One region of the Asticcacaulis sp. P2_B1 genome, then DNA from elsewhere that is predicted to be linked to it. Evidence: predicted binding sites of a transcription regulator. Region 1 holds the regulator's gene; the other holds the start of a gene.

Region 1 (4,226 bases):
GGAGGCGACCCCCATGATCCTGGTCATCGATAATTACGACAGCTTTACCTATAACCTCGTCCATTACCTGGCCGAGCTCGGCGCGGACACGCAGGTCTATCGCAACGACGCCCTGAGCGTGCAGGACGCCCTTGCCCTGGCACCCAAGGCCATCCTGCTGTCGCCGGGCCCCTGTGCGCCCGACCAGGCCGGCATCTGTTTGCCACTGTTGCGCGCCGCACCCGACGACATGCCGGTCCTCGGTGTTTGCCTGGGCCACCAGGCGATCGGCCAGGCCTATGGCGGCGACGTCATCCGCGCCAAGACCTTGATGCATGGCAAGACAAGCCTGATTCATCACAACAATACCGGCATATTCAAAGACTTGCCCAATCCTTTTACGGCGACGCGTTATCACTCGCTTGCCGTCAAAAAGGAGACCTTGCCCGACGATTTGGTGATCACCGCCTGGACGGAAGACGGCGAGATCATGGGCGTTCAGCACAAGACGCGGCCCATCCATGGCGTGCAGTTCCACCCCGAATCGATCGCTACCGAAGGCGGCCACCAATTGTTGGCCAACTTTCTCGAACTGGCCGGAATCGAAAGCCAGAATATCTATGTCTGACGCTTTCAAGCCCTTGTTGGCAAAACTCGCCGACGGCACGACGCTCGATGAGGCCGACGCAGAGATGTTCTTCGCCGCCTGTTTGCGTGGCGAACCGACACCGGCCCAGGTCGCTGCCGCCGTCACCGCCATCCGTATCCGCGGCGAAACCGTCGGTGAAATCGCCGCCTGCGCCCGCGCCATGCGCTCGGCCGCCATCCGGCTCGATCATCCTTACGATGTCATCGATGTTTGCGGCACCGGTGGCGACGGCCTGCATACGCTCAATATCTCGACGGCCGTCGGTTTCGTAGCGGCCGGCGGTGGCCTGAAGGTCGCCAAGCACGGCAACCGCGCCATTACGTCGAAGTCCGGTACGGCTGACGTCCTCGCCGAACTCGGTGTTAATCTCGAAGCGACCCTGGAGCAACAACGCCGGGCCCTCGATGAGGCCGGGATCTGCTTTATGTTCGCCCAGGCCCATCATGGCGCCATGCGGCACGTCTCGCCGATTCGCCAACAGCTGGGCTTCCGCACCATCTTCAACCTGCTGGGCCCCCTGTCCAATCCCGCCGGCGCCAAACGTCAGGTCGTCGGCGTGCCGTCGGTGCGCTTTGTCGACCCCATTGCCCAGGCCCTGGGCCAACTGGGCGCCACACGCGCCTGGGCCGTGCACGGCTCGGGACTGGATGAATTGACTACGACGGGGGAAACCGAGGTTGCCGAATGGCGCGACGGTTATGTCCGCTTGTTCAAAATTACCCCCGAGGCCGTCGGCTTGCCGCGCGCCGCACTGGCCGACATTACCGGTGGAGCCCCTGACTATAACGCCAAGGCCTTGATGGCCTTGCTGAACGGCGAAAAGGGCGCTTATCGTGACATCGTCATGCTGAACGCCGCGGCGGCCTTCCTGGTCGCTGAAAAGGTCGAAACCCTGCGCGAAGGTATCCATCTGGCGGGCGAGGTTATCGATTCAGGTAAGGCGAAGGCGGCTTTGGATACCCTGATTGAAACCACGAAAAGCACCGCCTGAATGACCGATATTCTTGAGAAAATTGCCGCCTATAAGCGGGAAGATGTCGCCCAGCGCCGCACCGCTGTCACCCAAGGCGATCTTGAAGCGCAGATTCGTGCCATCGGCGCGCCCAGGGAGTTTGCCGACGCACTTGTAGCCAACAAGAAACCGGGCGGCTTATCGTTGATCGCTGAAATCAAGAAGGCCAGTCCGTCCAAAGGCCTGATTCGCGAAGACTTCGATCCACCGCACCTCGCGCTTGAATATCAGGCAGGTGGTGCGTCATGCCTTTCGATTCTGACCGATAATCCAAGCTTTATGGGCCACGAATCGCATTTCACCGCCGCACGGTCATCGGTTGCCCTGCCCTGTATACGCAAGGAATTCCTGGTCGATGTCTGGCAGGTAGCCGAATCACGCGCCATCGGCGCCGACGCGATTCTGGTGATCATGGCGATGATTGACGATACCCTGGCCAACGAGTTGATCGATGCTGCCCATCACTACGGGATGGATGCCCTCGTTGAGGTGCACAATGCCGAAGAGATGGAACGCGCCCTTCGCCTGACATCCAAACTGATCGGCATAAATAACCGAAATCTCAGGGATTTTCACGTCGATTTGAAAGTTACCGAAGACCTGTCCGGCATGGTGTCATCGGACCACGTATTGGTGGCCGAAAGTGGCATCTTCACCCCGCTTGACGTGGCGCGGCTGGCCAAAACCGGCGCTACAGCCATGCTGGTCGGGGAAAGCCTTATGCGCCAAGGCGACGTCACGGATGCGACAAAAAAACTTCTGACGTTAGCTTGACATTAACGGGAACACATATAGAACATCGAGCCTAGGTTCATGACTTGTTCCGCAAGTGGGCGGTGCAAGCGGTGCGATATAGGTGCTCCCATGTTGACGACCAAACAACGCGAACTTTTGATGTTCATTCATGAACGCATCAAAGAAGGCGGCGTCTCGCCCTCTTTCGATGAAATGAAGGAAGCGTTAGACTTGGCGTCCAAATCCGGCATTCACCGGCTGATTACGGCCCTTGAAGAGCGCGGCTTTATCCGCCGCCTCGCTCACCGCGCCCGCGCTCTTGAGGTCATTAAATTGCCCGACCAAGCCACCACCTCGGCGCCGCCGAAGGGCCGTCAGGCCTTCGTGCCCCAGGTCGTCGAAGGCGCCCGCCCTGTCGAGACGCCCAAAGCTGCTAACGAAGATACCCGTGAATTGCCGTTGTTGGGCAAAATCGCGGCTGGCGTGCCGATCGAGGCCATGGGGCAGGAACGTGACCGTATGCGCATCCCGGAGTCGATGCTGGGTGCCGGCGAGCACTATATCCTCGAAATCGAAGGCGATTCGATGATCAATGCTGGCATTCTCAATGGCGACTATGTCGTCATCAAGAAGACGGATACGGCCCAGTCGGGCGAAATCGTGGTCGCCCTGGTCGACGGAGATACAGCGACCCTGAAGCGTCTGCGCAAGAAGGGAGCATCGATTGCCCTAGAAGCCGCCAATCCGGCCTACAAGACGCGCATCTACAATACCGACGAGGTCAGTGTTCAAGGCCGGTTGGTGGGGCTCGTCCGCCGTTACCACTAATAGCCAGCATCGCTGCCTTCTTCTTCCGACCGTGTTGACCAATAGCGTTTACCGCGTAACGGCTGGGACGCGCGGATAAGCCAGGTCTTGTCTCTCCGCGTCAATTCCAGCGCGCCCATGCGGTCGAAGTCACCTGAACTGATATGATTGACGCCCTGACAGACGGCTGGCCAGTCGCCGACCGGATTACGCATGACCACCAGGTCGCTGGATTGACAGAGTTGCAAAAGACGTTTGTCGTTCGGCGGTTTATTGCTGAACCAGAAGCCGACCCGGTATTTGGCCGTCGCCAAAGGCGCACAGCCATAGCCTTGGCAAACATAGCCCTCAGCATCGACGGGCGACAGGCCGTAATGATGCGTCCATTGCTCGAAACCATACTGTCGCACCTTCGGGCGCAGAACATAGGCGGTTGCACCGGTACGGACGGCCGCATTGCCGCCTTCGGAATCGATCCAGATATCCGGTGGCGCGACGCGCGGCCACCACATAATGCTGCTCGCGAGAAATAGCCCAAGCCAACGCCCCTTGCCGCGAACGAGGCAAATCCATATGAGCCCCAGAAAGGACAGCGGCAGGACATAGGCTGGCGCCGACGGCCAATTGATAACGGCATGAGGTAGGTGGGCAGTCAGATCTGCAATACGATCGATAAGCCACAAGCCGCCACCGGCAATACGCAGACACAGCCAGCCCAGGGGCGTCGCCGACAACACGGTACCCAGGGCGAGGAACGGCATGACGATAAAACTGGTGATTGGCGCCTCGAATAGATTGGACGCCAGACCGTAGACCGAGAAGCGATTGAAATAGGCGATAGCGAACGGCGTGGTGGCCAGGGTGGCAACAACGGATGCCACCAGCGACAACCACAGGCCATGCAGGCCTTTTTGGATGAAGCGCACCCAAGCTGGAACACTGAGTTCGCTGATGGCCGGCGTCATGGTCTCAGCCAGAGCCAAAAGTGCTGCGGTGGCGCTGAATGACATCTGGAACCCCGGTTGGACAACGGCCTCGGGCGTC
Region 2 (4,226 bases), on a different contig from region 1:
GGATAGAAGGGCGTCTTCTCGAACACGATCTCTACCGTATCGCCGGCCATGGCGTCGTCGGCGCTACCACCGTCGCGGACAATCGCCTGGACGTGGGCCTGGGCATTGAGATGGTCATAACCGACGAAATCCGAGGCGCCGACGGCGTCCTTGATAGTGAACCATTCGGCGGCCGTCGCCTTTTCACCGGATCCGGCCCAGTTCTCCCGGCCCATGCCGCGTTGCTCTTCCATGGCGGCTTCATAGCCGGCCGTATCGACCGTCAAGCCCTTGGCGCGCACGGCGTCCTGGGTCAGATCGAGCGGGAAGCCATAGGTGTCGTAAAGCTTGAACGCGGTGCGGCCGTCCATGACGTCGCCCGCTTTCAGGCCTTGCGTCGCCTCGTCCAGCAAGGTCATGCCGCGGCCCAGGGTCCGGCGGAAACGTTCTTCTTCCTGGCGCAGCGTATCGACAATACTGGCCTCGGCGCGGCGCAGCTCGCCATAATGATCGCCCATCTCGGCCACCAAAGTCGGCGCCAAGCGATGCAATAACGGCTCCTGCGCCCCCAACAGGTAGGCATGGCGCATGGCCCGACGCATGATCCGCCGCAACACATAGCCACGCCCTTCGTTCGACGGCGTAACCCCATCGGCGATCAGGAAGGACGACGAGCGCAGATGGTCGGCGATCACCCGGTGCGACGGCAGATTGTCGCCCTCGGCCGCCACGCCCGTAGCGTCGACACTGGCCTGGATCAGGTTTTTGAACAGGTCGATATCGTAATTATTATGCACGCCCTGCAACACCGCGGCGACGCGCTCCAAGCCCATGCCGGTATCGATCGACGGCTTGGGCAGGTTCAACCGCGTGCCGTCCGGCTGCTGGTCGAACTGCATGAAGACCAGGTTCCAGATTTCGACGAAACGATCGCCGTCCTCCTCCGGCGTCCCCGGAGGACCGCCCCAGATATGGTCGCCGTGATCATAGAAAATTTCGGTACACGGCCCGCATGGCCCGGTATCGCCCATCGACCAGAAATTGTCCGATCCGGCGATGCGGGCGATCTTCGATTCGGGCAGGCCGGCGATCTTCTTCCACAGTTCGAACGCCTCGTCGTCGTCGATATAGACGGTCGCCATCAGGCGATTCTTGTCTAGCCCGTAATCCTTGGTCATCAAATTCCAGGCGAACTCGATAGCGTCGGCCTTGAAATAGTCGCCAAACGAGAAATTCCCCAGCATTTCGAAGAAGGTATGGTGCCGCGCCGTATAGCCGACATTGTCGAGATCGTTGTGCTTGCCGCCGGCCCGCACCACCTTCTGCGACGTCGTCGCGCGCTTGTACGGCCGCGTTTCCGCACCGGTGAACACGTTCTTGAACTGCACCATGCCCGCATTGGTGAACATCAGAGTCGGATCGTTCTGCGGCACCAGGGATGAGGAGCTCACCACCTCATGATCATGCTTGGCAAAGTAGTCGAGGAAGGTCTGACGAATCTGGTTCAAGGAAGGCATGGATAAGACGGAAAAACCGCTCCGATGGTGTGGAATATCGCTCGTATATAGAGGGCGAACGCGCCGCCGCAAAGACCATAATTTGTTATTTCAAATCAGCTGCTTGAAAAATAGTTCACAAATGTTCACGTGAACATATTGCGAACATGGAACAAATGGGGTACGTAGTAGTTCGTCAAACGCGATTGCATTTAACAGCCCGGCAGCGGGAATCGTGACATAGAAGGGAAATTGGTTATGTCATCTCAGGCGGTATTGAAATTGGTAGGCAAGAACGACTCGGAAAAACAACGCGCCCTCGAAGCGGCGCTGGCGCAGATCGACCGCGCTTTCGGCAAGGGCTCGGTGATGAAGCTCGGCCACGGCGGCAAGGTGGCGGATATCGAATCCGTCTCGACCGGCTCGCTGGGCCTCGACATGGCGCTCGGCATCGGCGGTCTGCCGAAAGGCCGCGTCGTCGAAATCTACGGTCCGGAATCGTCGGGTAAGACGACTCTCGCCCTGCACACCGTTGCCGAAATTCAGAAGCTGGGCGGCACGGCTGCCTTCGTCGACGCCGAACACGCGCTGGACGCCTCCTATGCCCAAAAGCTCGGCGTCAATCTCGACGACCTCCTGGTCTCGCAGCCCGACACCGGCGAACAGGCCCTTGAAATCACCGATACCCTGGTGCGTTCCGGCGCCGTCGACATCATCGTCATCGACTCTGTCGCCGCCCTCACCCCGCGCGCCGAAATCGAAGGCGACATGGGCGACAGCCTGCCCGGCCTGCAAGCCCGCCTGATGAGCCAGGCCCTGCGCAAGCTGACCGGCTCGATCTCGAAGTCGAAATGCCTAGTTATCTTCATCAACCAGATCCGCATGAAGATCGGCGTCATGTATGGCTCGCCCGAAACCACGACCGGCGGCAATGCGCTGAAATTCTACGCCTCGGTCCGCCTCGACATCCGCCGCACCGGCTCGATCAAGGTCCGCGACGAAGTCATCGGCAACAATGTCAAGGTCAAGGTTGTCAAGAACAAGATCGCCCCGCCCTTCCGCGAAGTCGAATTCGACATCCTCTACGGACAAGGCATCTCCAAGATCGGTGAAATCATTGATCTCGGCGTCAAGGCCGGCCTCGTCGAAAAGTCGGGCTCCTGGTACTCCTACAACTCGACCCGTATCGGTCAGGGCCGCGACAATGCCCGCGACTTCCTCAAGGCCAATCCCGCCATGTGCGACGAAATCGAAAAGGGCATCCGCAACAAGGCGGTCGTCCTGGCCGAAGAACTGCTGGGCGCCCCCGAACCCGACGCCAATGAAGGCGACGAGTCGCTCTAAAAGATTGACTCGGCCGGGCGTAGCCCTTCACCAACCACACCGTCCGGTCCTGTCATGGAAAAGGCGCCTCGCAAGGGCGCCTTTTTACTTAGGTAGGAGGACAAGGGGGCGAGCCCCCTTGACCCCAAACACGATGACCAACCGAAAACCGTGCCGATGTCAGCGTGAACCGGCGTTTGAGAGCGTCAGTTTCGGGTCAAGGGCATGCCCCCTTGCTAAATCAACCCCGCATCCGCATACACCTGCTCCAACACTGCCAAGGGCACAGCCCCCGCCAGCAAGCCCGTATCGTGGAACTTTTTGATATCGAACGCGCTCCCCTGCTTCGCCGTCATCTTGGCGCGCAGATCCAGCCACTTGATCTTGCCGACCATATAACCCAGCGCCTGGCCCGGCCACACGCAGTAACGCTCGATCTCGGTCTCGTTCAGATCGCCCGTATAGGTCTCCATGAACTGCATGGCTTGTTCACGCGACCACTTCTTGCTGTGCATCCCCGTATCGACCACCAACCGGCAGGCACGGAACATGGCGTCATGCAGATACCCCACCTTACCGAACGGATCGTTGTCGTACATCCCCATATCCGTCCCGGCCAGTTGCTCGGCATACAAAGCCCAGCCCTCGACATAGGAATTGAACCCGGAAATCTTGCGCAATTCCGGCAGGTTCTTGTTCTCCTGCTGGATCGAAATCTGCATATGGTGACCGGGAATCGCCTCGTGATAGGTCAGGGTTGGCAAGGTCCAGCTCGGCACTTCGGCCGTGTCGCGCAAATTGATATAATAGGCGCCCGGACGCGAACCATCCAGCGACGCGCCCTGATAATAACCGCCCGGCGCGCCCAATTCCGTCGCCACCGGCACGCGCTTCACCGTCACCTTCGACGTCGGCAAGACACCAAAGAACTGCGGCAGTTTCGCAAACACCACGTCGATCTGGGCATTGAGATCGGCCAGCAGCTTGGCCTTGCCGGCGTCCGTATTGGGATAGATGAACTTCGGGTCCTTGCTCATCGCCGCCATGCGTTCGCCGGTCGTGCCCTTGGTCATGCCCTGGGCCGACAGGATCTTTTCCAGCTCGGCATTGATCTCCTTGACCTTGTCCATGCCGATCTGATGCACCTCGTCCGGCGTATAGTCGGTCGAGGTATTGGCCTTGACGCTATAGGCATAGCGCGCGTCACCGCCCGGAATATGCCAGATGCCGGCATCATGCGTCGCCTTCGGCAAGGCTGCTTCAACCGCCGCCATCTGCCGCTTCAAGGCATCCAGCACCGGACCTTCGTAAACCTTGGTCGCCGCCGCCTGCCAATCGCCGGCAATCCCCTTGGCCTTGGCGCGATCGGTCACCGACATGACCAGAGTCGACTTGGTCGACGGCGTCCCGGCCTGCGTCTTCATCTGC

The links. The regulator LexA, encoded in region 1, represses DNA repair genes until DNA is damaged. The targets are predictions, from matches to a motif close to ATGTTCNCNANNTGTTCT.
Region 2: recA (recombinase RecA) is a predicted target of LexA. The motif match lies at 1,627-1,644, and genes of this name have one in related genera.

Annotation. Positions count from the first base shown of each region.
Region 1 covers NZ_JBFUDD010000001.1:187,619-191,844, reverse strand. Annotated here, with positions in the region: gene AC1DX3_RS00880 (anthranilate synthase component II) at 14-607, shown strand; gene trpD (anthranilate phosphoribosyltransferase) at 600-1,619, shown strand; gene trpC (indole-3-glycerol phosphate synthase TrpC) at 1,620-2,414, shown strand; gene lexA (transcriptional repressor LexA) at 2,505-3,203, shown strand; gene AC1DX3_RS00860 (ComEC/Rec2 family competence protein) at 3,200-4,226, opposite strand, start outside.
Region 2 covers NZ_JBFUDD010000004.1:3,610-7,835, forward strand. Annotated here, with positions in the region: gene alaS (alanine--tRNA ligase) at 1-1,496, opposite strand, end outside; gene recA (recombinase RecA) at 1,734-2,819, shown strand; gene AC1DX3_RS11920 (DUF885 domain-containing protein) at 3,035-4,226, opposite strand, start outside.